3 regions of the Mesorhizobium sp. MC2-1-1 genome follow, and region 2 is predicted to be linked to each of the others. Evidence: predicted binding sites of a transcription regulator. Region 2 holds the regulator's gene; each other region holds the start of a gene.
What was found. Region 2 encodes PhoB, which activates phosphate uptake and scavenging genes when phosphate is short. Its sites were predicted from a motif close to TGTCATNNANCTGTCAT; they were not measured.
Positions count from the first base shown of each region.

Region 1 (10,279 bases), 420 kb from region 2:
TCTCTCGGGCCACCGGACAGAAAGATCCGCCGGGAGGGAACCATGCGCTACGACTATGTGATTGCCGGCGGCGGCTCCGCCGGCTCGACGCTTGCCGCCAGGCTTTCCGAGGATCCATCGAAGACGGTTTGCCTGCTCGAGGCGGGCGGCGTCGGCAAGGATCTACTGATCCGTGCGCCGGCCGGCATAATCGCGCTGCTGCCCGGCCGCCCGAAGATCAACAACTGGGCTTTCGAGACGGTGCCGCAAGGCGGGTTGGGCGGTCGCCGGGGCTACCAGCCGCGCGGCAAGGCATTGGGCGGATCGAGCGCCATCAACGCCATGCTCTACACGCGCGGCCACCGCCGCGACTATGACGACTGGGCTGAACTCGGCTGCGACGGCTGGTCATGGGACGAGGTACTGCCCTATTTCCGGCGCGCCGAAGACAACCAGCGCGGCGCCGACGCTTTTCATGGCGGCGACGGGCCGCTCAAGGTTGCCGACCAGCAGGAGCCGCGCGCGATTTCCAGGGCTTTCGTCGAGGCTTGCGGCGAAAATCAGATCAGCCGCAACGACGATTTCAACGGGCCGGAGCAGGAAGGGGCCGGCCTATACCAGGTGACGCAGTTCTGGGGCGAGCGCCGTAACGGCGAGCGCTGCTCGGCGGCTGCCGCCTATCTCCACCCGGCAATGGGCCGGCCGAATCTCACCGTCATCACCGGCGCGCATGCGACGGGCATCGTGCTCAATGGCAAGCGCGCCACGGGCCTGCGCTATCGCACCGGTAGAAGCGAGGCTGTGGCAGAGGCAAAGCGCGAGGTGATCCTCTGCGGCGGGGCGTTCGGTTCGCCGCAACTGCTGCTTTTGTCGGGGATCGGTCCGGCGGTCGAGCTTGCGGCGCACGGCATCCCGGTCGTGCACGAGTTGCCCGGCGTCGGCAAAAACCTGCAAGACCATCTTGACTTCATCCTCGCCTGGAAATCGCGGGAGACGGATCTGGTCGGCATCGGCCTCGCCGGCATGTCCGGCCTGGTCCGGCACGCGCTGCGCTGGCGCAGGGACGGCGGCGGCATGATCGCCACGCCCTATGCCGAAGGCGGCGCCTTCCTCAAATCCGATCCGACGATCGAGCGTCCCGACCTGCAACTGCATTTCTGCATCGCCATTGTCGACGACCACGGGCGCAAGCTGCATATGGGCTACGGCTTTTCCTGCCATGTCTGCGTGCTGAGGCCGCATTCGCGCGGCGAGGTCGGGCTGACGAGCGCGGATCCGCTGGCGCCGCCGCGCATCGATCCACGCTTCCTCGAGGACGAGCGCGACGGCGATCTTCTGCTCAAGGGTGTGCGGATCATGCGCGCGATATTGGAGGCGCCGGCGTTGGCGAAGTATCGCGCCAAGGAAATCTACACCGCCGGCGCTGCGAGCGATGCCGAGCTGATGGCGCATATCAGGGCGCGCGCCGACACGATCTATCACCCCGCCGGCACCTGCAAGATGGGTGTCGACGACATGGCCGTGGTCGATCCGCGGCTCAGGGTTCGCGGGCTGGAAGGGCTGCGTGTGGTTGATGCCTCGGTGATGCCGACCTTGATCGGCGGCAACACCAATGCGCCCACGATCATGATCGCGGAGAAGGCGGCGGACCTGATCCGGGCTGCGGCCTGATTTCTGCTCGCTTGGTCCGACCAGCTTCTTTCATTTCCTGTCGCCGCGGAGAAGGCGTCGCCGATTTCGGTCAATCTGGTCAGACCAATCTGCAGTTTATGCTTCTCCTTCCGCTGTCTTGCCTTTAGGATAAGATGATTGTTTTGCGACGAAATAAATAGCCGGCTAAGGGAGGAAACGGCATGGCAGGCAAGAAGATTTTGATGCTCGTAGGCGAGTTCAGCGAGGAATATGAGATTTTCGTCTTTGAACAGGGCATGCACGCGGTTGGGCACACGGTCCATGTCGTCTGCCCCGACAAGAAAGCGGGCGACGTGCTGAAGACCTCGCTTCACGACTTCGAAGGTCACCAGACCTACACGGAAAAGCCCGGCCACGATTACACCCTCAACAAGACCTTCGCCGAGGTGAACCCGGCCGACTACGACGCGGTGTACGCGGCCGGCGGGCGCGGGCCGGAATATATCCGTATCGACAAGCGGGTGCAGTCGCTCGTCAGGCATTTCCACGACACCGGCAAGCCCATCTTCACCATCTGCCACGGCGTGCAGATCCTGATCGCGGTCGATGGGGTTGTGCGCGGCAGGCAAGTGGCGGCGCTGCAATATTGCGAGCCGGAAGTAACGCTCGCCGGCGGCATCTATGTCGATGTCGCCCCGACTGGCGCACATGTCGACGGCAATCTGGTCTCAGCCAAGGGCTGGCCGGGCCTTGCCGCCTTTATGCGCGAATGCCTGAAGGTGCTCGGCACCGAGATCCGCCATGGCGAAGCGCTGATGCGAGACGAGAGGAAGGCGGCCTGAAACTTTGTCGATCGCGGCGCGCGGCTATTGACGTCGCCCGCCGCCTGCATTCTTGGCCTCGGCGCCGTCGAGGCGGTCAAGCAGATCGCTCAGTCGCCGGGGTATTTCCTTTTCCAGGCGGAATGCCGGCAACGCGCGCAGAAGGCGCTTGGTTGCTTCGCTACTCGCCTGCCGCCTGATATGGTTGGCCAATTCGGGGCGCCGGTTGCCATTGTTGCCGTTCATAGTCCCAAAATCCTGTGTCGGCTTCGAAACTCCTCCAGCCCGTTTATGGTTCCCCTAACGGCAATTGAGGGCAAGCAAAGCCGCGCGATACGGTAAAATTTGAATTAATTTAGAATGATCGCCCGACCTACGCCGCAAGCGCTTGCCCCTTGATTTTTGGCCTCCAAACCTCGATATCGGGCGCAAATCCAGACCAATCCGAATGATGGGAAACGCGATGAGCGACCAGGCAAAAGACGAACGCACGCCCGAAGATTTAGAGGCCACCCAGGCTACGGGCGAGCGTACCGAAGGCGGTGTCGACGGCGACTATGAGGCGCTTGTGCGGCTGCTGAAGGAAAACGAGGAACTGAAGGACCGCGCGCTGCGCGTTGCGGCTGAAATGGAGAATTTGCGCCGACGCACCGCGCGCGACGTGCATGACGCGCGCACTTACGCGGTGGCCAATTTCGCACGCGACATGCTGTCGGTGTCGGACAATCTGCGCCGCGCGCTCGATGCGATTCCGGCCGAGGTGAAGGTATCCGGCGATGCCGGCTTCAAGGCGCTTATCGAGGGCGTCGACCTCACCGAGCGCGCCATGCTGTCGGCGCTGGAACGCCATGGCGTCAAGAAACTCGCGCCCGAAGGCGAGAAGTTCGACCCGAACTTCCATCAGGCGATGTTCGAGGTGCCCAACCCGCAGGTTCCGGCCGGTACCGTCGTCCAGGTGGTGCAGCCGGGCTATTCGATCGGCGAGCGCGTCCTACGGCCGGCGATGGTCGGTGTCGCCAAGGGCGGTCCGAAGGCGGGCGCCGAGGCGAAGGTCGAGCCGGGTCCGGTGAACGAGCAGGCCGAGAGGGATGCGTGACAACGTGGCGGATGGTGAATAGTCAATGGTGAATGGGCTTGGGTGCGTGCTAGGCTAGTTGCCCATTCACCATTTCGCCATTCACCTAAATGAACCCCATCACGTTGCTAGATTACGCCGGCGTCGCCGTCTTCGCGGCGACGGGCGCGCTTGCAGCATCGCGCAAGCAGCTCGACATAATCGGCTTCCTGTTCCTGGCCAGCGTCACCGGCATCGGCGGCGGGACGTTACGCGACGTCATCCTCAACCTGCCCGTGTTCTGGGTCGCCAATAGCGGCTATGTGCTGATCTGCGCGGCCGTCGCGGTGGCGGTGTTCTTCAGCGCCCACCGGGTCGAATCCCGCTACAAGCTGCTGCTTTGGCTCGATGCGGTCGGCCTTGCCGCCTTCGCGGTGATGGGCGCGGCCAAGGGGCTGGCGATCACCGGCTCGCCCGTCGTGTCGGTCATCATGGGCGTTCTGACGGCGACCTTCGGCGGCATATTGCGCGACCTGCTTGCCGGCGAGCCCTCGGTGCTGCTCAGGCCCGAAATCTACGTCACGGCCGCCCTTGCCGGCGCCGCCATTTTCACCCTTGGCGACCTTGCCGGCCTGTCGGCTCTGGCGTCCAGCCTGCTCGGCTTCGCGGGCGCATTGGTGGTGCGCGGCGGGGCGCTCAAATTCGGTTGGTCATTCGCCGCCTACAAGAGCCGCCCGGGGCGCAGGCCTGAAGATATTCCGTGAGAGGGAGCAGGGAATAGTCAGCGATATGGTTCCTACCACTCACGCAGCGAAACGCTGGCCCTCGCCACCATAATAGTTGACGTAGCGAGCGCCGATCTCCTTGACCGGCATGACGACGAAGACGTCGACCGTCGAGAATTCGTGATCGATGACGCAGCCGTCGCCGATGCGGGCGCCGACGCGCAGGTAACCCTTGACCAGCGGCGGCATGGCCGCGATCGCCGCCTTGGCGTTCACCGCCTCGATAGGCATCAGGTCCATTGCACAGTAGCGTCCCGGAACAGCGCGGACATCCCAGGCTGAGTTCGTGCGGCAGTGATGGGCGAGATAGGTCAGCGCCTCGGCATGCGCCGCCGGTACGACGCCATGGAAGGAGGCGCAGCCCGTCATAACGCCGATGCTGTAGTGGTTGATGTAGGCCCAGATGCCCTGCCAGAGCGCCTCGATGGTGCGCTTCGAGCGGTATTCCGGCAGAACGCAGGAGCGGCCGAGCTCGAGGAAGCGCTGGCCTGGATGCCGCGCGATCAGCTTGGTCAGCTCGAACTCGCCCTCGGAATAGAATCCGCCGGCGGCCGCTGCGATCTCTTGCCGAAGCAAGCGGTAGGTGCCGACGATGCGGCGGTGCTCGGGACCGGGAAGGGAAGTATCCAACACCAGAAGGTGATCGCAGAGCGGATCGAAACGGTCGGCGTCGCGCCGGTCCTGCGCCTGGAACAGATCCTTCCTTGCGCCAAGCTCGTCATAGAATACCCGATAGCGGACTTCCTGGGCTGCTGCGATCTCAGCCTCGTTGCGGGCGAGCCGCACTTCGAGGTTGCCGATCCGGCCCAGTGGAGCACCGTTTGCGACGGCGTCGGCGGTCCGGGCAGCGAGCAGGGCGCCGCCAGCGTTCGGCCGAGTGTCACATTCAGGCATGACTGTATGCACGAGTGATTCTCCTTCGAGCCATCCCTCTTGGCACGGGGATACGGTCTAGGTGCAACAGGATTGTGACAGTACCGTGATACGGCCTAGCGGGCAATACTTTGTCGGCTGGACAATACCCTCAACCGGCTATCTTACAGCCGCGAAAGTCAGGCACCCCAAGGTTTTCGGGGGGTAAAAATTTGATCAGGCGGCAACCTGGCCCTCAACCGCCTGGACGAGTACGTCCGGGTCGAGCGGCTTGGTCACGAAGCCGCTGGCCCCGTGGGCGAGCACGGCATGCCGGGTCTTTTCCTGGCTGTCGGCCGAAAGCACCATGATCGGGATCGGCGGCATCGCCAGGGACTCCTCATGGCGACGGATGGCGGCGATCGCATCCAGTCCGTCCATGACGGGCATATGCAGGTCCATCAACACCACATCAAAGCGGGATTTGAGGCCGGCATCGGTAACAGCCTCGACCGCAGCCTTGCCGTTGCCGACGATCTTGACGCGATGCCCCGCCTTGATCAGCGTGGCGCGGGCGAGCATGGCGTTGATATCATTGTCCTCGGCGATCAGTACAGACAGGCCCCGGTCGCGCCTGCGCACCGAGGAGGCGCCTCGCGGCTCCGGCCGCGGCTGCGCCAGCACGCTGCCATGGCTGGTCAGCAGCACCCGCAAAAGGGTCTCGCCGCGCACCGGCCTGGCCAGGAAGGTGGCGTAGCCGCTGGCCCGGAACTCGCCGAGCATGCCACGGTCCGTCGGCGCGATCAGGGTGATGGCTTCACAATCGGCAAACCCTGAGTCGCGCAGTCGCTTGAGCAGCCTTCCGTCGCTGCTTTCGAGCGCGGCGTCGATCAGGAGCACGTTGCAGCCGGCAGCGAACGGTGCGGCCTGGCTCGGTGTCGCCGCCGCCTCGACCATGCCGCCATGGGCTCGGATCGTGCGGGCGATGGCATCTGCCTCGATGGCGTTCTTCGACACGATAACCGCTCGCCGGTCGGCAAGGATGTTGTCCCGGTGCGGCGGCGGCTCGGTCGCCGCGACCGACGGTATCTCGAGCACGAATTCGGATTCCTCGCCAAGCCGGCTCGAGACCGAGATCGTGCCGCCCATCGCCGTAGCAAGCCGCTTGGAGATGGCAAGGCCGAGGCCGGCGCCCCCATGCACCCTGGTTGAGGTGCCATCCGATTGTTCAAACTCCTCGAAGATGCGCTCCATGTCCTCTTCCCGCAGCCCGGGGCCGGTGTCGGAGACCGTGAAGCGGATCCGGTCGCTGGTCTCGGTGCGGGCGCGCGCCACGGTGAGCAGCACGCCGCCCGTGTCGGTGAACTTCACCGCGTTGCCAATGAGGTTGAGCAGCACCTGGCGCACGCGGCCGGGATCGGCCGTGATCATCTGCGGCACGTCGGGTTCGACATGGCAGCCGAGGCCGATGTTCTTGGCGAAGGCCCTCGCGGCCAGAAGCTCGATGATGTTGTCGGCGATCTCGCGCAAGGAAGTCGGCTGCGGCTCGGGCTCGAAGCGGCCGGCCTCGATCTTGGAATAGTCAAGCAGGTCCTCGATGAGGGCGAGCAGCGCGCTGGCCGAGGTGGAGACCGCGCCGACATAGGTGCGCTGTTCGGGCGACAGGTCGGTATCGGCAAGCAGCTTCGCCATGCCCATGATGCCGTTCATCGGCGTGCGGATCTCGTGACTGACAGTGGCGAGGAATCGCGACTTGGCCTGGCTGGCATATTCGGCCCGCTCGCGCGCGGTGATCAGCGAGGATTCGGCGCGCTTGCGGGCGGTGATGTCGCGGGCGATCGCCCGGTGCGAAACGGCGCCCGTGTCCTTGTCGCGCACCGACAATTCGATCCAGGAGAACCAGCGCGGCCCGTTCTGCGTGCGGATTGCGACATCGGTGGAGCTCAGGCACTCATGATCGGAGAAAGCGGCGTCGGGAACGATGCCGACATCGATGCCGAGATCGGACAAGGTCTTGCCGGCGAGATCGCGCGGGTCGATCTCGACAAGCGAGGCAAAGACGCTGTTGGCATAGACGATATGGCCATCGCGGTCGCGATGGACGACGAGGTCACCGAGCGCGTCGATCAGGCCGCGGAAGCGCTCCTCGCTCTCTTGCATCTCCCACATGCGGTCGGCGAGGGTCTCGATCTCGGCGCGGCTGCGCGCGGCGGTCTCGTCGAGCAGCGCCGCGGTGCGCTGCTCGTCGCGACGGCTGCGCAGATGCATGGCAAGGCCGGCTAGGGCAACCGCGGCGAGGCCGACGGTGACGATGATCGGCGCCCCGGTAAGATGCGCCAACCCGGCCATGACGGCGATGGCGACGATTGTCAGGAACGGCAGGCCGTCGTGACTGGCGGCAGGCAGTTCTGGAGCCAGCGGCGGCGCGACGAGCACTCGCCGCTTGGGCGCATCGGGGACGGGCCCGTCAGCGCCGGCGGCTTGGCTGTCCTGTTTGACGTCGGAGTCCGCGATCATGCGGCAACCATGCCAGACAGAAATTATGGAAGACTGGGACGAATCGTTCGATTTTTAGCGAACGCGCGGATTACGGTCGCTCGTCCACGCGGACGAAGCCGGAGATCCGCTAGATCGCTCCTGCTACATATCGACGACGACCCGGCCCCTGACCTTGCCCTCGACGATGTCGCGCGCGGCGGCGACAATGCCGTCGAAACCGATCGTGCGCGACAATTTCGACAGCTTTCCGAGGTCGAGGTCGGCGGCGATGCGGCGCCATGCTTCGAGCCGGACCGGCTTCGGCGCCATCACGGAATCGATGCCTAGCAGCGAGACGCCACGCAGGATGAAGGGCGCCACGCTGGAAGGCAGGTCCATGCCGCCGGCCAGGCCGCAGGCGGCGATCGCGCCGCCATAGGAGGTCATCGACAGCACATTGGCCAAGGTATGGCTGCCGACCGAATCGACGCCGCCGGCCCAGCGCTCCTTGGCGAGCGGCTTCGCCGGCTGGCTGAGCTCCTCGCGCGAGATCACCTCCGCCGCGCCGAGGTCGATCAGATATGGGCTTTCGGCGTTGCGGCCGGTCGAGGCGATGACATGGTAGCCGAGGCTTGAGAGAATCGAGACCGCGACCGAGCCAACGCCGCCGGCGGCCCCGGTCACCACCACCGGTCCGCGGCCCGGCACGATGCCGTGACGCTCGAGCGCCATGACGGAGAGCATTGCCGTATAGCCTGCAGTGCCGACAGCCATCGCGTCATGCGCGCTCATGCCCTCGGGCAGCAGGACCAGCCAGTCGCCCTTGACTCGGGCGCGGCCGGCATAGGCGCCGTAATGCGTCTCGCCGACACCCCAACCATTGAGGATGACCTTGTCTCCCTTGCGCCAGTCGGCATGCGAGGAGGATATCACGGTGCCGGCGAAATCGATGCCTGGAACCAGCGGCCAGCGGCGCACGACCGGCGCCTTGCCGGTGATGGCGAGCCCGTCCTTGTAGTTCACCGTGGTCGCCTCTACGGCGACGGTGACATCGCCTTCCATCAGATCCGCTTCGGTGAGGTCGACCACATCGACCGACTGCTTCTTGTCCGCATCGCGCGAAACGAGGATGGCTTTGAAGGTTTCTGACACGTTTTTCTCCTCGGTTCTGGCTGTCGGAAAAGTCTGCGGTTTCAACCGCGCGAGGTCAATTACCTGGGTCCTGGGGCTTCGCCTCGCGGCCCCAGCCGATCAGCTCGTCCAGGACGACAAGCGCCGCGCCGACCGAAATGAAGGCATCGGCGAGATTGAACACCGCGAAGGACCAGACAGGCGTGTGGAACAAGATGTAGTCGATGACGTGGCCGTAGACGGCGCGGTCGATGAGGTTGCCGAGCGCGCCGCCGATGATCAGCGCAAAGCCGGCGCGAGCGACGACATGGCCGGCCGGCGTGCGCGTGGCAAGGTAGAGCACGAAGGCGACGACGAGCACGGCGACGACGACCAGGCCGGTATCGCCGAACGACTGGAACATCGAGAAGGCGATGCCGGTGTTGTAGGTGCGGAACAGCGCCAGGAAAGGCAGAAGGTCGACCTTCTCCTGAAAGGCGAGACCATTTTCGACCAACTGCTTGATCCACTGGTCGATCGCAATGGCGATGACGACCAGCACGACGTAAGGGGACCAGGATTTCACTTAGGTTTCCTCATCGCGGGTCTGTGGCGGGGTCGAGCTTCAACGCGCTGCGCCGGATCTCGAACAACATCACGCCGGTGGCGACGGCCAGATTGAGCGAATCGGCCCGGCCGGCCTGGGGGATCCTTAGCAGCCGGTCGCAGCTTTCGGCGAGGTTGTCCGGCAGGCCCTGCTGCTCGTTGCCCATCAGCAGCAACACCGGGCCCCTGGAGAAATCGACGGAGCGATAGTCGACCGCGCCCTTGAGATGCGTTCCAGCGACGAGACCAGAAAAATCGCGCCGCCAGGCGAGGAAGGCTTGCTCGCTCGCCCTGGCGACGGGCACGGCGAAGATCGAGCCCATCGTCGCGCGCACCGTTTCCAGCGAGAACGGATCGGTGGTGTCGCCTACCAGGATGACTCCCTTGGCGCCGACGGCGTCGACAGTGCGGATCACTGTGCCGAGATTGCCGGGGTCGCGTACCCGATCGAGCGCAACCCAGACGTCGCCGTCCCTGGCGCGGATGTCCTTCAACGGCACGGTCTGCTGCGCAAAGACGCCGACCACCATTTGCGGGTTCTCACGGCGGGTGATTGTCGCGAGCACCTTTTCGGAGACTTCCAAAACAGTGCCGCCGGCGGCGACGGTCCGCGCGGCGACCTTCTCGACGGCCGCGTTGCCGCGGCCCGCCTTGGCGAAGACCAAGGTCCTGATCGACCAGCCGAGATCGAGGGCGTCAATGACCAGCTTCAGGCCTTCGGCCATGAACGCGTTCTGCTGGTCGCGGAACTTCTTCAGCGCCAGCGCCTTGATGTCCTTGACCAGGGGATTGGCAAGACTGGTGACTTCCTTGACCTGCCCGACAGGGCGAGCGCCGTTATGTGCCGTCATTTCAAGCCACCCAGCGCGAGAACAGCGAGGTCGACAGCGCCCGGCCGGCGGATTTCTCGCGAATGATCAGTTCGCCGGATTCGACCGTGCCGCCCATCCCGGCGAAGGTAT
Region 1 covers NZ_CP195205.1:3,543,741-3,554,019, reverse strand. The annotation lists gene ACR64R_RS17595 (GMC family oxidoreductase) at 43-1,650, shown strand; gene ACR64R_RS17590 (DJ-1/PfpI family protein) at 1,833-2,453, shown strand; gene ACR64R_RS17585 (hypothetical protein) at 2,478-2,678, opposite strand; gene grpE (nucleotide exchange factor GrpE) at 2,896-3,528, shown strand; gene ACR64R_RS17575 (trimeric intracellular cation channel family protein) at 3,618-4,250, shown strand; gene olsB (l-ornithine N(alpha)-acyltransferase) at 4,290-5,165, opposite strand; gene ACR64R_RS17565 (ATP-binding protein) at 5,361-7,640, opposite strand; gene acuI (acrylyl-CoA reductase (NADPH)) at 7,764-8,753, opposite strand; gene lspA (signal peptidase II) at 8,809-9,297, opposite strand; gene ACR64R_RS17550 (TrmH family RNA methyltransferase) at 9,308-10,168, opposite strand; gene ACR64R_RS17545 (RsmD family RNA methyltransferase) at 10,170-10,279, opposite strand, start outside.
Region 1: a site for PhoB is predicted at 5,229-5,245, ahead of olsB (l-ornithine N(alpha)-acyltransferase). Genes of this name have one in related genera too.

Region 2 (10,279 bases):
CGCGGCGGTCGGTGCAGGGTCGGGTCTCCTGGTTCGCAACCTGCGCAACGGCTATTGCCAGTATCGCGATCATCGCGGCCGGATCTACACGGCTCGCTGCAACTAAATTCCAGAGCCGAAGGCCGCCCGGCGGCCTTCGGCTCCAGACCGTCAACCGAAGCTTTCACCGCTCATGCGGTCAGCGGAATTTTGATTTCCACCTTCAATCCGTCAGGCTGATAGTCGCGCGCGATCCTTCCGCGCAATTCGCGCGTGACGTTGAGATCTATAAGCCTGGTGCCGAAGCCGGTCTTGGCTGGCGCTTCCAGCTTCTTCTGACCCGCCTCGCGCCAGTTCAGCGTGAGCGTCCGCTCACGGCCGCGCCCCTCGACAGTCCAGTCGACCTTGAGCGCACCCACGGAACTGCCGGCTTCGCCGTATTTCAGCGCATTGGTCGCGAGCTCATGGAATGTCAACCCGAGCGCTTGGGTGGTTGTCTCGTCGAGCAGCACTTCCGGGCCTGACAAGACCCCTTCGGGAAGGTCCTTGCCGAACACCTGCCCGAGTTCGATGCGCAGCAGGTCGCCGAGATCGGCCTTCTGCCAGCGCGAGCGCGTAAGCATGTCCTGCGACGCAGCCATGGCCTGGAGGCGCGCTGAAAACGATGCCGAGAACTCCTTGACGTCGGTGGCCTGCGAGGCCGTCTGTCGGGCGATCGCCAGCACGCGAGTTATCGAATTCTTGATACGGTGCTTCATCTCCTGCAGGATCAGGTCCTTCTCCAGCAGGCTCTTTTCCGTCGCCTCGTGCAGCGCCGATTTCGCGTCATAGGCGCGCTCCTGATAACGCGCCACCAGCGCGATGGCCCCGGCAAGCAGCAGGCCGAACAGCCCGAGCATCACCGGAATGGCGCGCGAGGATGGCGGCTCGAAGGCGCTCGTGGGCCTGAACAGAACGGTCCACGGCCTGCCCGCGACGACGATATCGCGACGCGCCATAAGCCTCGCGCCGATACGTTCCGCCGGCGGCGCTTCCGAACGGAAGAGCAGATTGCCGGCCTCGGGCTTGCCGTCATAGACCTCGACATTGACCGGCAGCAGCGGCGAATGGCTGAGCGCGACCTGGAACAGGTCGCCGGCCCGGAAGGCGGCATAGAGAAAGCCGGCGGTCGAGGAGCGGCTTGCATTGATGACGTCCGGAGCGGTCTCGACGTTCAAGCGCACGAAGACCAGGAAGCCCGTGAAGGTTTGCGTTACGCCCGCGCCCTGGCCAAGCTGAACCAGGCCGCTTGCATGCTGCTGGTCATCGGCCATCGCCTGTTCGATCGCCGCGCGCCGCACCGGTTCGCTGAACATGTCGAAGCCGATGATCGACTGGTTTGACGTGTCGAGCGGCTCGAACAACACGATGGGTGTCCGCCACTGCTCGGTCGTGGCGGGATAGATCGGGTGGGCCGACCCATGGTCGTGCAGGATGTCGCGTTCGACCGCAGCCTCGTCGCCGGCCTTGGCAAGCCTGAGGAAGCCTATGCCGCGCAGGCCGGCGTAGTTGTCGGCAATATTGAGCGCCGTGAAGAAGGCGTTGAATTCGCCGCGCGTGATGTCGCCGTTGCGCGCGTCGAACAGAGCCTGTGTCGAACGCAACAGCGACAGATGCAGGTCGATGCGGCTCTCGATGCGATTGAGCGCATCGTCGGCAGTGCCTTCGAATTTTATCCGTGACGCCTCCTGCGTCGCGAAATACGCAAACCCCGCCATCGTCAGGCTGATCAGCGCGACGGCGACGAAGGCAACGATAGGAAAGAGCTTCTTCAAATCAGATATACGGCCCCTGGACGGTCGACGACCTTTATGGGCAAGTCTCCGCGCCAACACAATGGCGCGGTCAAATCATGCCGGCGGCTGGCACATCACGCAGCCGTTAATTAGCCGGCTATCCGTTCGGCCTCATGCCGCGATCCTCAGCGCGCCGGGGCCGGGGATCGCGCCAGGCGGGCACTTGCCGAGGATGATCATGCCGAGCACCTCATCCTGGGTGACATCGGTCGTCCGAGCGGTGCCGACCACCTGGCCGTTCTTCATCACGCAGACCCGATCGGCGAGGTCGAACACGTCATGGATGTCATGGCTGATCAGGAAGATGCCGATGCCTTCGGCCTTGAGCTGCTTGACCAGTTCGCCGACCTGGGCCGTTTCCTGCGGGCCGAGCGCCGCCGTCGGCTCGTCCATGATCAGGATGCGGGCGTTGAACAGGATCGCACGCGCGATCGCCACCGACTGCCGCTGCCCGCCCGACAGCTTGATCACCGGCTCCTTGAAACGTTGGAAGCGCGGATTGAGCCTGCCCATCACCTTGCGCGCCTCGGCTTCCATGGCCACGTCGTCGAGCGTGCCCCAGTTCGTCATCAGCTCGCGGCCGAGGAAGAGATTGGCGGCGGCATCGACATTGTCGGCCAGCGCCAGCGTCTGGTAGATCGTCTCGACGCCGTATTTCTTGGCGTCGCGCGGGTTGGAGATCGAAGCCTCCTCACCATTGATGAATATCTGGCCGCCGTCGCGCTTGTAGGCGCCGGAAAGGATCTTGATCAGCGTCGACTTGCCGGCGCCGTTGTGGCCGAGCAGCGCCATCACCTCGCCTGGGAAGAGATCGACGGAGGCGTCATCGACGGCGCGGATGCCGCCGAAGGCGATCGAGATGTTGCGCATGTCGACCAGCGGGACGCCGGCGGGAGCGGATTTTTCAGCCATGTTGGTTCTTCTCCCATGGTCCATCTTTCGGCACGATCTCGTCCCGAAAACCGGTTTCATCTTTTGGCAATCATTCTCAGACGCGCTTGCGATAGATGGTGTCGAGCCACACCGCGACGACCAGCACCGCGCCGACGACTATGCTTTGCAGCGGCGAATCGACGCCGAGCAGGACCATGCCGGACTGCAGCGACTGCATCAAAAGCGCGCCGAGCATGGCGCCGAGCACGGTGCCGGAGCCGCCGGCGAGCGAGGTGCCGCCGATGACGGCGGCCGCAATGACCAGCAGTTCGTCCAGCGTTCCCAGCACGTTGGTCGAGGAGTTCTGCCTGGCAGACGAGATCGCCGCCGCGATCGTCGCCAGCACGCCCATGATCATGAACACCTTCATGGTGATCCAACGCGTGTTGATGCCGGCGAGGTTGGCTGCTTCCGGATTGCCGCCGATGGCGAAGACATACCGGCCGAAACGCGTGCGCTTGGTGACGAAGGTCATGATCAGGCCGACGGCGACGGCCATCAGCACCGGAATGGCTATGCCATGCGCGATGAACAGCCCTCCTTCGGGCACGGTGATGTTGTTGGCGGCGGCGTAGCGGTTTACGATGCCGACCGGCCACGGATAGGAATTGGCGAGCCATACCGCCCCCAATATGATCGCGCAGGTGACCGTGGCGAGCAGGGTCTCGGCCCAGACCGGACGCAGCGGGAATCGGAAGCGCTTGCGCTGCACACGACCGTTGAAATGCATGAAGACCACCGCCAGGCAGGCGACGATGCCAACGGCCCAGCTCCATTTGGCGCCGATCGATCCGGCCGGCCCGCCGCCCATAAGCTGGAACGTGGCGTCGAGCGGCGCCACCGTCTGGCCGCTGGTGACCCACCAGGCCGCACCCCGCCATACCAGCAGGCCGCCCAGCGTCACGATGAAGGCCGGCACTTCGAGATAGGCGATGATGAAGCCTTGGAAGGCGCCGATGACGAGGCCGAGCGCCAGGCCGATCACCAGCGCCAGAATCCAAATCCAGGGGTTGCCCAATTCGAGCCCGACGAAGCGACCCAGGAAATGCACCTGGGCAAAACCCATGACCATGCCGATCAACCCTTCGGCTGATCCCACCGAAAGGTCGATGTTGCGCATGACGATGACAAGCACCATGCCGGAGGCCATGATCGCCACGGCAGAAGTCTGCACAGACAGGTTCCAGAGATTGCGTGGCGTCAGGAACGTGCGGCTGTCGAAATCGAGCGGATTGACGCCAAGGCGCAGGCTGGAGATCACATGCAGCCCGATCCAGATCAGGAGCAGCGCGCCGATCATGCCGAGCATGCGGGTGTCGAGTTCGGTCGCCTTCAGGAATCTGGCGACGGCGTTTAGTTCCGATGCACGCGCGGTATCCGCCTGGGGGGTAGACGTCGTGTCGGTCATGATTTCCTCCCGCCGGCTTGTCGTCTGGCGCGGATGCCGGAACCAAGCCTAGAAGCTATCCGCCAAGGGCGGAAACACAAATCTTTTGAGAGAACGCCTCGGGCTTGAAGCAATCCCGGGAAAAATGCGTAGCGGTTTTCCGTCCGGGATCGCGGAGACAAGGAACAGGAGCGGTTCATTGAACCGCTCCTGCCCGCGGCGCATGGATTTTGATCGAAAGTCGGCAGAGCGTCAGTTGCAGACCTTGACGCTGCCGGCGGCAACGCCCGCGCAGACCTCATCCTTCTTGATCCAGCCGGCGTCGATGACGACGTTCAGATTGTCCTTGGTGATCGCGATCGGGGTCAGGAACAGCGACTTGACCGTGTTGCCGCCCGGCGTCGTGAAGTCCTTGGCCCCGGCGATGTCGCCCATCTTCTTGCCGTCGGCGAGCTGCGATGCGATCTCGGCGGCGTTCTTGCCGAGCTCGCGCGCATCCTTCCACACCGACACGGTCTGCGTGCCGAGCGCGATGCGGTTAAGCGCCGCGTGGTCGCCGTCCTGGCCGGAGACCGGGACCGTGCCCGCCAGCCCTTGCGCCGTCAGCGCAGCGACGACGCCGCCGGCGGTGCCGTCATTGGCTGCCACGACCGCGTCGACCTTGTTGTCGTTGGCGGTCAGGAACTGCTCCATGTTCTTCTGCGCGTTGGCGGGCAGCCAGCCGTCGGTATAGGCCTCACCGACATTCTTGATCTTGCCGCTGTCGATGGCTTCCTTCAGCACTTCCATCGAGCCGGAGAACAGGAAATCCGCGTTCGGATCGGCGCCAGAGCCCTTGATGAAGACGTAATTGCCTTCCGGCTTCACCTTGAACACCTCGCGGGCCTGCATGCGGCCGACTTCCTTGTTGTCGAAGGTCAGGTAGAACACGTCCTTGTTCTCGATCAGGCGGTCATAGCCAACGACCGGAATGCCTTCGTCCAGGGCCTTCTGCACAGCCGGCCCGATAGCCGAGGCGTCCTGCGCCAGGATGATCAGCGCGTTGGCGCCTTGCGAGATCAGGCTTTCGACGTCGGTCAGCTGCTTGCCCGGGTTGGACTGCGCATCGGCCGAAATATACTTGTCGCCGGCGGCCTCGATGGCAGCCTTCATCGCCGCTTCGTCGGTCTTCCAGCGCTCTTCCTGGAAATTCGACCACGAGACGCCGATCACCTTGCCCTTCGCCTCGGCGACCGACGCCAGCGTCAGCGACATGGCAACGCCCGCCAGGATGGCGGCTGCGAATTTCTTCATGATATCCTCCCTGCGCCCTCGGCGGCGCGACCCAGACTGGTCCGAAGACCGGCAAAGAGGCTTTTTTTCGAGCCTCAAAAAAATAGTGGTGCAGCAAAACGGCCCTGTCAACCGGGATTCTGATGGCTTTTGATGTGTCCCGGGATTTTTTCGACATTCGCAATAAATAATGACATGGGCTTTGGCTTCTGCCACTATCCATAGCGTGTCGGCGACAGGCCAAGGCATCATCACAAGGCCGCGACGACCCGGGAGGACGTGCGAGAGATGTCGGTCGGAATCCGCCACGACGACTTGCGCCGGCGCAATCGCGCCATGGTGATTGCGGCCGTGCGTCGCGCCGGCCAGCCGTCCCGCACGGAGATTGCCGCCACCACCGGGCTCAGCCACTCGACCATTTCGGCGATCTCCGCCGATCTGATCCAGGAGGGCATTCTCGCGGAAAGCAAGGCCAGCGAGCCGACGGCTTTGCGACGCGGTCGGCCGCAGATCGGTCTCGCGCTCAACCCCGAAGCCGCCGCGGTGCTGACGGTGGTGCTGTCGCTCAACTTCCTCTCCGTCGCCGTCATCGACTATGCCGGCCAGGTCATCGCCGAGGAGCAGCGCCGACTCGACACGCTGACATTGCCGCGCGACGAACTGATCGGCGAATGCGTCGCCATCGTCAGGCGCCGGCTGGAGGATTCCGACCTCGATGTCGGCAGCGTCGCCCGCATTGCCATGGGCATTCAGGGCATCGCCGATTCCCAAGCGCGCGCCATGCTGTGGTCGCCGATCACGCCACTGACGGACATTCCCTTCGCCGACATACTGGAGGCGGAGTTCGGCATCCCGGCCACGATGGAAAACGATTGCAACATGATGGCGGTGGCGCTCCAATGGCGCGATCCCGAGCGCTATCGCGACAATTTCATCGCGATCCTGCTCTCACACGGTATCGGCATGGGCCTGGTGCTGAAGGGCGAGCTTTTCATGGGCACGCATTCCTCCGGCGGCGAGTTCGGCCACATGATCCACCGGCCGGGCGGGGCGCTTTGCCGCTGCGGCCGCCGCGGCTGCGTCGAGGCCTATGCCGGCAATTATGCGATCTGGCGCAGCGCCATGGGAATAAGCGAGGATGCAACGCCGACCGACGTCGGCGACGCCGACATGCGGGCGCTGGCGGCAAAGGCCCGGCAGGAGAACGGCTTGGAGCGCGAGGCCTATCGCCGCGCAGGCGAGGCGCTTGGCTTCGGTCTTGGCAGCCTGTTCGCCCTCATCGACCCGGCGCCCGTCGCGATGGTCGGCGTCAGCGCGGCCGCCTTCGACCTGATCGAGCCGGCGCTGAGGGAGGCGATCGCCCAGACCGCCGGCGGCCAGCACTCGAAATCGATCTCCTTCGACACCGAGCCGAACGAACTGCCACTGATCCGCGAAGGCTGCGCCATGCGCGCTCTGACCTTCGTCGACCAGGAGATTTTCGCGCCGGGCGTCCAGGCGAGAGCGGGCAAGCACGTTGCATAGTGGCGAGTGCAAGCGCCGAGATACGTATCCCTAGTCCTCCCGGATCGCGTAGCCCGCCCCACGGATGGTGCGGATGACATCCGGCATGCGGCCATTGTTGACGGCCTTGCGCAGGCGCCCGACATGGACGTCCACAGTGCGCTCGTCGATATAGATCGTCTCGCCCCAGACATTGTCGAGCAGCTGGCTGCGCGAGAACACGCGGCCGGGATGGCGCATCATGAATTCGAGCAGGCGGAACTCGGTCGGGCCGAGCCTGATCTCGCTCTTCTTGCGGTAAACGCGGTGCGATTCACGGTCGAGCACGATGTCGCCGACCTTGAGCACGCTGGACAGCACCTCCGGCTTGGCGCGGCGCAGCAATGCCTTGACGCGCGCCATGAACTCCGGCGTCGAGAACGGCTTGACCAGATAGTCGTCGGCGCCGGTGGACAGGCCGCGCACGCGGTCGCTTTCCTCGCCGCGAGCCGTCAGCATGATGATCGGCAGCCGCTCGGTCTCGGGCCGCATCCTGAGACGCCGGCAAAGCTCGATGCCGGAAACGGCCGGCACCATCCAGTCGAGCACGAGCAGGTCGGGAACGTTTTCCTGAAGGCGGATTTCGGCCTCGTCGCCGCGGGTGACCACTTCCACCTGGTAGCCCTCGGATTCGAGATTGTAGCGGAGCAGCACCCCCAGCGGCTCCTCGTCTTCCACCACCATGATTCGTGGCGCGATCATCGGGGTAACCTTTTCCGTCAGACAGCCGGCGCCGACATTGCCGTCTCGTCCTGCTTCGGACGGTTCGCGGGCAATTGCGTGCCGGTCAGCACATAATAGGCGTTCTCGGCGATGTTGGTCACATGGTCGCCGATACGCTCGAGATTCTTGGCGCAGAACAGAAGATGCGTGCAAGCGGTGATGTTGCGCGGGTCTTCCATCATGTAGGTCAAGAGCTCGCGGAAGACCGAGGTGTATTTGACGTCGATGCGTTCATCGTCGTTGCGCAGCTTGGCGAGCGCCGAGGCATCGCCGACCATGTATTCCTGGATCACGCCCTGGACCTGGATCAGCACCATCTGCGCCATGGAATCGATAGAATGCGTGAGATCGCGCGGCGCGGCGGCGACGCCGACCGAGCCGACGCGCTTGGCGATGTTCTTGGCAAGATCGCCGATGCGCTCGAGGTCGCCCGCCATGCGGATCGAGCCGACCACGTTGCGCAGGTCGTCCGCCATCGGCTGCCGCTTGGCGATCAGTGTGATGGCGCGGTCGTCGAGCTCGCGCTGGCGCGCGTCCATGATGGCGTCGTCGGAGACGACGCGCTGCGCCAGCGCATTGTCGCTTTCGAGCAGCGCCCGGGTCGAGCCGCCGACCATGGAGCCGGCGAGATCGCCCATGTCGTTGATGAGCCGGCTGATCTGCCTCAGATCCTCGTCGAAGGAGGCGACGGTATGTTCGGCCATGATGTTGTCCTCGTATGAACTCAGCCGAAGCGGCCGGTGATGTAGTCCTGCGTGCGCTTCTCGCGGGGCGAGGTGAAGATCTTCTCGGTCCGGTCGAACTCGACCAGTTCGCCGAGATACATGAACGCCGTCTGCCGCGACACGCGCGCCGCCTGCTGCATGTTGTGGGTGACGATGACGATCGTGTAATCGGCCTGCAATTCGTCGATCAGCTCTTCGATCTTGGCCGTCGACAGCGGATCCAGCGCCGAGGCCGGCTCGTCAAGCAGGATCACCTCGGGCTTCACCGCGACGGTGCGGGCGATGCACAGGCGCTGCTGCTGGCCGCCGGAGAGGCTGAGGCCGCTGGCGTTGAGCTTGTCCTTTACCTCGGTCCAGAGCGCGGCGCGCTTCAGCGCCTGTTCGACGCGATTGTCCATCTCGGCCTTGCTGATCTTCTCGTAGAGCCTGACGCCGAAGGCGATGTTCTCGTAGATCGACATCGGGAACGGCGTCGGCTTCTGGAACACCATGCCGATCTTCGTGCGCAGCAGATTCAGGTCCTGCGAGCGGTCGAGGATGTTCTTGCCGTCGAGCAGCACCTGGCCCTCGGCGGTCTGTTTCGGATAGAGCTCGTAGATGCGGTTCAGCACGCGCAGCAGCGTCGACTTCCCGCAGCCCGACGGGCCGATGAAGGCGGTCACGCTGCGCTCGGGCAGGGACAGGTTTATGTCCTTCAGCGCCTTCGACTGGCCATAGTAGAAGTTGAGGTTCTTGACCTCGATCTTGGCCTTCTCGACGATCGTGTCGGGTGTATTCAGGTCGGTGGACAACATCGGTTTCATCTGTCCTCTCTGCGTCCGGTCAGGCTGCGGGCGATGACGCTCAACCCGAGAACCGTCAGGGTTATTATGAGTGCGCCCGTCCAGGCCAGTTGCTGCCATTCCTCGTAAGGGCTGAGAGCGAACTGGAAGATGGTAACCGGCAGGCTGGCCATCGGGGCATTGAGATTGCTCGACCAGAACTGGTTGTTGAGCGCGGTGAAGAGAAGCGGCGCCGTCTCGCCGGAGATGCGAGCGATCGCCAGCAATATGCCGGTGACGATACCGGACAAGGCCGCGCGATAGGCGACGGAACGGATCACCACCCAGCGCGGCGCGCCGATGGCGGTCCCCGCCTCGCGCAGCGCGTTGGGCACGAGGTTGAGCATGTCCTCGGTGGTGCGCACCACGACGGGGATCACCAGGATGGACAATGCGACGGCGCCGGCGATCGCCGAGAAGTGCCCCATCGGCCGGACCATCAGTTCATAGACGAACAGGCCGATGATGATCGAGGGCGCCGACAACAGGATGTCGTTGATGAAACGCACCACCGTGGTGAGTTTCGAGAAGCGACCATACTCGGCCATGTAAGTGCCGGCCAGAACGCCGATCGGCGTGCCGACGACGATGCCGATGACGGTCATCACGATGCTGCCGTAGATGGCGTTGAGCAGGCCGCCGGCGTCGCCGGGCGGCGGCGTCATCTCGGTGAAGACCGAGGGTGAGATGCCGGAAACGCCCTTGTAGATCAGCGCGCCGAGGATCAGCGCCAGCCAGGCAAGGCCGATGCCGGCGGCAATGACGCAGAGCGCCATCATCACGGCGTTCTTGCGCTTGCGTCTCTGATGAAGCGACATAGCTACCGACATCGGTCAGGCTCCCGTGCGGCTATCGATGCGCAACAGCATGTAGCGCGCGATGGCGAGGATGATGAAGGTGATGATGAAGAGGATCAGACCAAGCGACACCAGCGAGGATGTGTAGAGGTTGCCGTCGGCCTCGGTGAACTCGTTCGCTATCGTTGCCGAGATCGTCGTTCCCGGCGCGAACAGCGAGGCACTGATGCGATGCGCGTTGCCGATGACGAAGGTGACGGCCATG
Region 2 covers NZ_CP195205.1:3,959,034-3,969,312, forward strand. The annotation lists gene ACR64R_RS19590 (YMGG-like glycine zipper-containing protein) at 1-106, shown strand, start outside; gene ACR64R_RS19595 (CHASE domain-containing protein) at 171-1,793, opposite strand; gene ACR64R_RS19600 (ATP-binding cassette domain-containing protein) at 1,926-2,726, opposite strand; gene ACR64R_RS19605 (sugar ABC transporter permease) at 2,803-4,155, opposite strand; gene xylF (D-xylose ABC transporter substrate-binding protein) at 4,387-5,427, opposite strand; gene ACR64R_RS19615 (ROK family protein) at 5,695-6,930, shown strand; gene phoB (phosphate regulon transcriptional regulator PhoB) at 6,961-7,650, opposite strand; gene phoU (phosphate signaling complex protein PhoU) at 7,668-8,375, opposite strand; gene pstB (phosphate ABC transporter ATP-binding protein PstB) at 8,396-9,199, opposite strand; gene pstA (phosphate ABC transporter permease PstA) at 9,196-10,047, opposite strand; gene pstC (phosphate ABC transporter permease subunit PstC) at 10,051-10,279, opposite strand, start outside.

Region 3 (10,279 bases), 1.4 Mb from region 2:
ATCGGCATCGCCGGCGACAAGCTCAACACCGTCTTCCATGAATTCACCCGCCTGGACGAAGGCGCCCGCGAGGCGGAGGGCCTAGGCCTCGGCCTCTCCATCGTCGACCGCATAGCCCGGGTTCTGAGGCTTGAGATTCGCATCTATTCCAACCCGGGCAAGGGCACGCGCTTTTCCGTCATCCTGCCGGTCGCGGAGGTCGCGGCGCCGCCGCGCGAGACCGGCAAGGCGCCGGCCCGCGCCGCCTCGTCGCTCGCCGGGCTCAACGTGCTCTGCATCGACAATGACGCGCGCATCCTCGACGGAATGCGGCTGCTGCTGGAAGGCTGGGGCTGTCATGTCGAGACGGCTTCGGGATCAGGCGATCTTCCGAGGCCAGGCGCGCCAAAGCCGGACCTTGTGCTGGCCGACTATCATCTCGACGGCGGCACCGGGCTCGACGCGATTGGCGCGTTGCGCGCCGCCTACGGACAGGACCTGCCCTGCGTGCTGGTCACCGCAGACCGCTCCACCGAAGTTCGCGCGGCGGCAAGCCGGCTCGACGTTCCGGTCATAAACAAGCCGCTGAAGCCCGCGGTGCTGCGCTCGATGATGGCAAGGGTCAGACCGCTGGCGCCGGCGGCGGAATAGTGGCAGGGGCAGCTCAGCCAACCGGCTGCAGCGGGTCATTGCCGATCTTGGAGAGCTGGATCACCGCCTGAGTGCGGCTGTCGACGCCGAGCTTCTGCAGTATGGCCGAAACATGCGCCTTGATGGTCGCCTCGGAGACGCCGAGCTCATAGGCTATCTGCTTGTTGAGCAGGCCCTCCGCCAGCATGCCGAGCACGCGTGTCTGCTGCGGCGTCAAAGCCTGCAGGCGCTTGATCAGGTCGGAGATTTCCGGGTCGCGCTCGACGCCGAGCTCGATATCGGGGGGCGCCGCGATATCGCCGGCAAGCACGGCCTGCACGGCGGCGCGGATTTCCTCCATGCTGGCCGATTTGGAGATGAAGCCGGACGCGCCAAGATCGAGCGCGCGGCGGATAGTGACGGGATCGTCATGCGCCGACACCACCACCAGCGGCACCGCCGGATTGATGCCGCGCAGCGAGATCAGGCCCGAGAGCCCGCTGGCGCCAGGCATCGACAAGTCGAGCAGCACCATATCGACATCCTCATTGGCCAGCACCAGCGCCTTGGCGCTATCGAAATCCCCGGCCTCGTGGATCGCGGCGACGTCGCCGATGCCGGCCAGCGCCTCCTTGAGGGCACCGCGAAAAAGCGGATGATCGTCGGCAATGACGAAAGTGTGGCCCAACGGCAAATGTCCCTCCCCCGATCCCACCGGATTTTCTGCTTCTTGCGGGGATCGGAATGATTATGCGGCGGCGCGGCGCGTTTTCAAGCGGCAAAGGCCGTCGGCGCGTTTTTCCCGGGGCGGCCCGGACGTTGTCTGCGCAATTCCGGACGGAAAATCGCTGTGCGCTGCTCCTGCGCCAGTATCGGGAATGCTGTCCGCATCCGTTCGCCAGGGGCGAGCATTTCGTCCTTTACGCCATCCTTGATTTCATCGTCGGTGCTGGAACCGATCTAGGTCGAGGTCGAGGCGGTCGAGGACAAGGCGCTGTTTGAGGCCCGGTTCACGGTGATCGCGCTGACCTGCGGGTTTCTGTACTGGCGGTTCAAGAAGAACGGATGGCTCTGAATAAAGGATTAAGGCAGTAAGTGAGGAATAGCGAAAAAGCAGCGCTCTCAGGCGCAGTCTCTAACCTATTCCCTTACTGCCTTACTACTCAAAATGCGCCTTACCTTGCCCTGCGCCGCTCCGCGGCCGGTTGGAACGCGACGCGGGCGTGATACTTGCAGTAAGGCCCGGTCTCGGCGGCATCGTTGCCGCAGAAGCTGAAGTCTTCCGAGAGCGGATCGCCGTTCGGCCATTTGCAGGTGCGTTCGGTCAGCTCGACGAGTTGCAGATGCCGTGAGATCGGCACCACCACGTTCTCGACCGGGCGGATATAGTGGCGCGCCACCGGCTCGGCGTCGAACTGCACCTGCAGCGCGGTGGCGCCGATGGTGGTGGTCACGTGACGCGCGGTTGTTGCGGCGCGGGTCACCGACTTCTGCATCGAGGCGCCTTGCGTCACCTTCTTCTGTCGCGCCGGGGCAGCTGTTGCGCGGCCGCGGCCTGACAGCTTCAGGCGATGGACCTTGCCGATGACGGCATTGCGGCTCACTCCGCCAAGCTGAGCGGCGATCTGGCTGGCGCTCAGGCCCTCCGACCACAATTTTCTGAGAAGTTCTACCCGCTCATCAGTCCAATTCATGGGGCCGCGCTCCTGCTGAGGCGTGCGGTAGTCAGAATCCGTTCCCGACCCGGCTCTCGCCGGGCAAACGACACCACATATATCGGGTGATTTAGATCCGCCGCACGAAATCTAGTTATTTCTCGACTACAAATACCTTATGCGCTGACTCGGTGACAAGAGTCCCCAGGGCAACACGATTCGGTTTTTTCGGTTTTCCCCAACTTGCCGGTGCTGCTCATGAGCCGGCGTGGCGTCGGAGGCATGCCACGCGCTTCTGCGTGACGTTTTCGTTGACTTCATGGCCGAAAAACATGATAAGCCGCAAAGGCCGCCGCATTGGCGGCTTTTTTGATTTCCGGTTCCGGAGACGCATATAATGAGCGGTTCGGCGCTTTTCGAGACCTTTGCTCGCGCACCCCTGGCTTTTGACCGTGGTGAGGGGACCTGGCTGGTCACCGACAGGGGCGAGCGATATCTCGACTTCGCGGGCGGCATAGCGGTGAACTCACTCGGCCACAGCCATCCGCATCTTGTCGCGGCGCTCACCGAGCAGGCAGCCAAGCTCTGGCATGTCTCCAACCTCTATGAGATCCCGGAACAGCGCCGGCTGGGCGAGCGGCTGGTCGAGGCGACCTTTGCCGACAAGGTGTTCTTCACCAATTCCGGCGCCGAGGCGCTGGAATGCGCGATCAAGACGGCCAGGCGATATCATTTCGTCAAGGGCCATCCCGAGCGTTTCCGCATCATCACCTTCGAGGGCGCCTTCCATGGCCGCACGCTGGCGACGATCGCCGCCGGCGGCCAGTACAAATATCTCGAAGGCTTCGGGCCCAAGGTCGAGGGTTTCGACCAAGTGGCCTTCGATGACATCGACGCCGCCGAAAAGGCGATCACGCCTGAGACCGCGGCGATCCTGATCGAGCCGGTGCAGGGCGAGGGAGGCATCCGCCCGGTGCCAACGCAATCGCTCAAGCGCCTGCGGCAGCTTTGCGACCAGCACGGCCTGCTTTTGATCTTCGACGAGGTCCAGTGCGGCATCGGCCGCACCGGTAAGCTGTTCGCGCACGAATGGGCCGGCGTCACGCCCGACCTGATGGCGATCGCCAAGGGCATCGGCGGTGGCTTCCCGATGGGCGCTTGCCTCGCCACGGATGAGGCGGCGACCGGCATGACCGCCGGCGTGCACGGCACCACATTCGGCGGCAATCCGCTTGCGATGGCGGTCGGCAATGCCGTGCTCGACGTGGTGCTGGCCGACGGCTTCCTCGAAGACGTGCAGCACAAGGCGCTGTTGTTGAAACAGGGCCTTGCGGCCGTCGCGGACGAGTTTCCCGATGTCATTGAAGACATAAGGGGTATCGGCCTGATGCTCGGCCTGAAATGCGCCATGCCGAACACCAAGGTGAACATGGCGTTTCGCGACCAGCACCTGCTTGCCGTGCCGGCGGGCGACAACGTCATCCGTCTCCTGCCGCCGCTCACCGTCACCGACGAGGAGATCGGCGAGGCGCTGAAGCGCATCCGTAGCGGCGCCAAGGGCCTGACCGACGCGATAGCGGCCGAAGCCGCGAAATAGTTTCTGGAAACCTGCCGATGAGTGTCCGCCACTTCACCGACCTGTCCGCCGTTTCCGCGGGCGACCTGCGCATCATGCTGGACGACGCGATGGCGCGAAAGACCAGGCTCAAGGCCGGCGAGCGTTCCAAACCGCTCGATGGCAAGGTGCTGGCCATGATCTTCGACAAGCCGTCGACGCGCACCCGCGTGTCCTTCGATGTCGGGATGCGCCAGCTCGGCGGCGAGACGGTCGTGCTGACCGGCACCGAGATGCAGCTCGGACGTTCCGAAACCATCGCCGACACGGCAAAAGTGCTGTCGCGCTATGTCGACGCCATCATGATCCGCACCACCTCGCATGACCGGCTGATCGAGCTGACGGAGAATGCAACGGTTCCTGTCATCAACGGGCTGACCGACGACACGCATCCCTGCCAGATCATGGCCGACATCATGACCTTCGAGGAGCATCGCGGCCCGGTGGCCGGCAAGACCTTTGCCTGGACCGGCGACGGCAACAATGTGCTGCACTCGCTCCTGGAAGCCTCGGCGCGGTTCCGTTTCAACGTCAATGTCGCGGTGCCGGAGGGCAGCGAGCCCTTCGAGAAATATGTCGACTGGTCGAAGGCCAATGGCGGGAAGGTCAGGTTCGCGCGTTCCGCTGAGGAAGCGGTCGACCAGGCCGATTGCGTGGTCACCGACAGCTGGGTCTCTATGGGCCAGGAGCACCGCGCCCGCGGTCACAACGTCTTCCTGCCCTATCAGGTCAACGCTGCGCTTATGGCCAAGGCCAAGTCCGACGCCTTGTTTATGCACTGCCTGCCGGCGCATCGCGGCGAGGAAGTCACCGACGAAGTAATCGACGGGCCGCATTCGGTGGTCTTCGACGAGGCCGAGAACCGGCTGCACGCCCAGAAGGCTGTGCTGGCCTGGTGCCTGGGCGCTTGATCCGACACGACTGGCGCCGACTGGTACCGGGGAGTGTCGACTTGATCCGGGGATATGTGATGCCTATTTGCGGGCCATCACGTAAATTGAACGCGCTTGGACGCATGCGGCTCATCGGGTTGCATGGCTGCGCCCCGGAGTTTTGTCATGTTGGAAACCCAGACCTTGGCTGAGCATAAACCCCAACTCGGTGAATTCGGCTTCGCCGGCGACGATCATGTCGTGCCTTACGAGGTAGCGCCGCTCGATGTGCGCGGCCGCACCGTGCAGCTCGGGACGATGCTCGACGCTATTTTGAGCCGCCACAATTATCCCGAGCCCGTCGCCCGCCTGCTGGCGGAAGCCTGCGTGCTCACCGTCCTGCTCGGCACCTCGCTGAAGTTCGAAGGCAAGTTCATCCTGCAGACCCGCACCGATGGCCCGGTCGACATGCTGGTGGCTGATTTCACGACACCGCATGCATTGCGCGCCTATGCGCGCTTCGATGCCGACCGGCTGCAGGCCCTGATCGACGCCAGCGAGACCTCGCAGCAGGCGCTGCTCGGCAACGGTGTGCTGGCCTTGACCATCGACCAGGGCGCACACACGCAGCGCTATCAGGGCATCGTCCAGCTCGACGGCACTTCCCTGGAGGATGCCGCTCGCACCTATTTCCGCCAATCGGAGCAGATCCCGACGGATATCAGGATGTCGGTCGCCAAGCTGGTCACGCCAGGTCCAGGCGGAGCGCGTGAGCAATGGCGGGCCGGCGGCATCCTGGCGCAGTTCCTGCCGCAGGCGCCGGAGCGCATGCGCATTCCCGATATTTCTGGGGGTGACGGCGACGACCGCGAGGTGACCGACCAGCCGGCCGACAATTCCTGGCAGGAATTGCTGGCGCTGCTCGGCACGATCGAGCAGACGGAACTGATCGATCCGACTGTGGGCGCCGAGCGGCTGCTTTACCGGCTCTTCCACGAGCACGGCGTGCGCGTCTTCCGCGGCGTGCCGGTCGACGACCGGTGCTCCTGCTCGCGCGAGAAGATCCGCGGCATCCTCGAGGGCTTTTCGGCCGAGGAGATCAAGGAGTCGACAGAGGAGGGTGGCATCCATGTCGCCTGCGAGTTCTGCTCGACGCAATACGACTTCGACCCGGCCGAGTTCGTGAATTGAGAAGGTCCCCTTCCTCTCCCCCGCTTTGAGGGGGAGAGGAACTCGAGTTCTTAATTCGAGGAACTCGAGTTCTTAATTCACCGTCCGCCTTGTCCCCGGCATGTCGAGCGAGAAGGCTGGAATGGCGATATCGAAGGTCTCGCCGCGGCCGTTGCGCATCGTGTAATGGCCGACCATGATGCCCGAGGATGTCGAGAGCGGGCAGCCTGATGTGTATTGATAGCTATCCCCGGGGTTGAGCTCCGGCTGGTCGCCGACGACGCCGGCGCCGCGCACCTCCTCGACACGGCCCTGGCCGTCGGTAATGTGCCAGTAGCGCGACAAAAGCTGGACGAACTCGTCGGAGCGGTTGTCGATCGTCACCTGATAGCCCCAGACGTAGCGGTTCTCGGAGGGGTCGGACTCTATCCTCCAGATAGAACGGCCTGACCAGCACTTCGATGTTGCGCGTCACTGCGCGATACATGGGCTACTCCGGTTGCCGCCGCGTGGAATATGCGCGGCGCTTCGCTGTTATCACGCGAGGCGCCGGTCATACCGCCAGCCTTTGCCGCACGTGCCGAAAAACAATGTCATTTAAGTGACACACGACAATGTTGGTGTGCACAGGCCATGCCGGGCGACTCGGGCGCTCCGTCGACTGATCAAACGGCCGCGTTCGGCCCAGAGCATCCAGGAAAAGTGTAAACGGTTTTCCGTCCGCAATTGCGTGAAAACAAAGAGATAGAGTGGTTCGCCGTTTCGCCGAAACGGTGAAACTCTCTGCCGGGAGTGACCATATCTCAATGGAACTGACTATCGCAGCCGCCTTGGGTTCGTCAGCCCTTCTTCTCGCCAATCTCGCCAGCATCCTGCTCGCCTCGTCGCGGCTTAAGAAGCGGCGTGTCGTTGCGCCCCCCTCCGGCCTGCGGCCGCCGGTTTCGATCATCGTGCCGTCGCGCGGCGTCGAGCCGTTCACGGAAGAGACGCTGCGGCGCGCCTTCTCGCTCGATTGGCCGCGCTATGAACTGATCTTTTGCGTTGCGCATGCCGAAGACCCGGTGGCGAAGCTCATCGATACGGCGATCGCGCTCAACCCCAAGGTTCCGGCGCGGCTTCTGGTCGGCGACGATCGCATCAGCGCCAATCCCAAGCTCAACAATTGCGTCAAGGGATGGCAGGCGGCGCGCTACGATTGGGCGATCCTCGCCGATTCCAACGTGCTGATGCCGGCGAACTACGTCCAGCAGATGATGGCGGCATGGCGCCCGGATACCGGCCTCGTCTGCTCGACGCCGATCGGCTCTCGGCCGGACGGTTTCTGGGCCGAGGTCGAATGTGCCTTCCTCAACACGCTGCAGGCGCGCTGGCAGTATGCCGGCGAGGCCCTCGGCCTCGGTTTCGCCCAGGGCAAGAGCATGTTGTGGAACAAGCCGATGCTGGATGCCAATGGCGGCATCCATGCCTTGGCCGCCGAGATCGCCGAGGATGCGGCGGCGACCAAGCTGGTCAACGGACTCGGTCTCAAGGTCAATCTCGTCGCCTCGCCGTTCGAGCAGCCGCTCGGCCAGCGCCGGCTCGGTGAGATCTGGTCGCGCCAGGCGCGCTGGGCAAGGCTGCGCCGCGTCACCTTCCCGCTGTTCTTCGCACCGGAGATCCTGACCGGCGCGGCATTGCCGCTGCTGCTTGGCCTGGTCGCGGCGGCGAGCGCCGGTGTCAGCCTGCCCACGGCGGCGCTCTGCGTGCTGGTCGTCGCCTATCTGCCGGAATGCCTGCTCGCCTGGGCAAAAGGCTGGTATCTGTCGCCGCTCAGCGTGACCGCGATGATCGTGCGCGACGTCATGCTGCCCGCCATCTGGGTGCGGGGATGGCTGGGAGGCGCGGTCGATTGGCGCGGCAATGCCATGACCATCCGCACCAAGGCGATGACCGAGCTGGAAGAAGGCGCCTGAACGGCACCCACGCTGTCCCTTCCTTGTGGCGTCCGCTATCTCGCCGCCTTCAGCGCCTGTTCGACGTCCTCCAGCAGATCGTCCGTGTCCTCAAGGCCGACGGAGAGCCTGAGCGTGCCGGGCCCGATGCCAAGCTCTGCCCGCGCCTCGTCGCTCAGGTTCTTGTGCGTCGTCGTCGCCGGATGGGTGATCAGGCTCTTGGCGTCGCCGAGATTGTTTGAGATCAGCACGATATCGAGCGCGTTCTGGAAGGCGAATGCCGCCTGCTTGCCGCCCTTCACCTCGAGGCAGATCAGCGTCGAGCCCCCGGACATCTGCTTCTTGACGATATCGGCCTGCGGGTGGTCGGCGCGGCCAGGATAGATGACGCGGGCGATCTCCGGCCTGCCGGCCAGCAAATCGGCGATCTTGCCGGCGCTCTCGGTCTGCTGGCGCACGCGCAGCGGCAGCGTTTCCAGGCCCTTCAACATCGTCCAGGCATTGAAGGGCGACAGGCTCGGCCCGGTGTGGCGGAAATAGTCGTGCAGGTTCTCGTCGATCCATTTCTTGTCGGAGAGGATGACGCCGCCGAGGCAGCGGCCCTGGCCGTCTATGTGCTTGGTTGCCGAATAGACGACGATATGGGCGCCGAGTTGCAAGGGCTTCTGTTGCAGCGGCGTGGCGAAGACGTTGTCGACGATCACGCGCGCCCCGATCGAATTGGCGAGCCTGGCGACCGCGGCGATGTCGACCACCTCCAGCGTCGGGTTGGTCGGGCTTTCCAGGAAGAACAGCTTGGTGTTCGGCCTGACCGCCCTCTCCCAGTTTGCAATGTCTCGCCCGTCCACCAGCGTCGCCTGGATGCCGTAGCGCGGCGCCAGCGTCTCGACAATCCACCGGCAGGAGCCGAACAGGGCGCGCGCGGCGACGATATGGTCGCCGGCCTTGACGCTGCAGAGCAATGCGGCGGAAACGGCGGCCATGCCGGAGGCCGTGGCGCGGGCATCCTCGGCGCCCTCCAGCGCGCACATGCGCTTTTCGAACATGTCGACGGTCGGATTGGCGTAGCGCGAATAGATGAAGCCGGGCTCCTCGCCCTTGAAGCGGGCCTCCGCGGCCTGCGCCGTCTCGTAGACATAGCCCTGCGTGAGGTACATCGCCTCGGCCGTCTCGCCAAATTGGGAACGCAGCGTTCCGCTGTGCACGAGTGCCGTCTGAGGTTTCCAGTTGCGCTTCTTGATGCTCATAGCCCTGCTTCCAGACACAAAAAAACCGGCCGCGAAGTCGCAACCGGTCCATATAGCCTTGCGGCTCGACGGTCCTTTAGCGACTTGTTTAACGTGGCTGCAAGCCGACCGGCCAAATCACCACGGGATAACGACCCTTTAGACCCGCGCGGCGCTTGCGTCAATTGCCGGCTTCATTAAGAGGTTTGTACCAGGCAGGTTCCGCAAAAGTGTCCAGCGGTTTTGCGGCAAGAACCTGCCACAAAGAGACCGGCCTCGATGGAGCCAGCCTTTGCGGCAGACAGGCATTCTTCCGGATCAGGAGATCGCGGCGCTGTTCAAGGCGAAAGCGCTGAAGTCGCCGCGCGCGCCGGACGCCGACCAGATCCAGCCGGCCAGCCTCGATCTCAGGCTCGGCGACAGGGCCTATCGCGTGCGCGCTTCCTTCCTGCCGGGGCCCGATCATCTGGTCGCCGACAAGCTCGAGCGGCTGAAGCTGCACGAGATCGACCTCGCCGGGGGCGCGGTGCTGGAAACCGGCTGCGTCTATATCGTGCCGCTGCTTGAAAGCTTGGCGCTGCCCGCCGGGGTTTCCGCCTCGGCCAACCCTAAGAGCTCCACCGGCCGTCTCGATATTTTCACGCGGGTGATGACCGACCGCGGCCATGAGTTCGACAAGATCGCCGCCGGCTATCACGGTCCCCTCTACCTCGAAGTCAGCCCTCGCACCTTCCCGATCGTGGTGCGCGCCGGCTCGCGCCTGTCGCAGATCCGTTTCCGCATCGGCAATGCGGTGCTCTCGGAGAACGAGCTACGCGATCTTCACCGCGCCGAGATGCTGGTCGCCACCGAGCCGCCCAACATTTCCGGCGGCGGCATCGCGCTTTCCATCGACCTCGACGGCGACAAGGACGGGCTTGTCGGTTATCGCGGCAAGCACCACACCGGCCTGGTCGACGTCGACAAGCGCGCCGCGCAGGATGTCGTCGATTTCTGGGAGCCGATCTACAAGAGCGGCGCCGGCGAGTTGGTGCTCGACCCGGACGAGTTCTACATTCTGGTCAGCCGCGAGGCCGTGCATGTGCCGCCGCTCTATGCCGCCGAGATGACGCCCTTCGACCCGATGGTCGGCGAGTTCCGCGTCCATTATGCCGGCTTCTTCGATCCGGGATTCGGTCACTCCGCAGCCGGCGGCAGCGGC
Region 3 covers NZ_CP195205.1:5,384,336-5,394,614, reverse strand. The annotation lists gene ACR64R_RS26590 (PAS domain-containing hybrid sensor histidine kinase/response regulator) at 1-630, shown strand, start outside; gene ACR64R_RS26585 (response regulator transcription factor) at 644-1,303, opposite strand; gene ACR64R_RS26580 (GcrA family cell cycle regulator) at 1,785-2,303, opposite strand; gene ACR64R_RS26575 (acetylornithine transaminase) at 2,662-3,861, shown strand; gene argF (ornithine carbamoyltransferase) at 3,879-4,790, shown strand; gene ACR64R_RS26565 (Hsp33 family molecular chaperone) at 4,914-5,942, shown strand; partial or broken gene apaG (Co2+/Mg2+ efflux protein ApaG) at 6,015-6,408, opposite strand; gene ACR64R_RS26555 (ceramide glucosyltransferase) at 6,728-7,873, shown strand; gene ACR64R_RS26550 (O-succinylhomoserine sulfhydrylase) at 7,909-9,099, opposite strand; SAM riboswitch at 9,156-9,233, opposite strand; gene ACR64R_RS26545 (2'-deoxycytidine 5'-triphosphate deaminase) at 9,371-10,279, shown strand, end outside.
Region 3: a site for PhoB is predicted at 6,513-6,529, ahead of ACR64R_RS26555 (ceramide glucosyltransferase). Genes of this name have one in related genera too.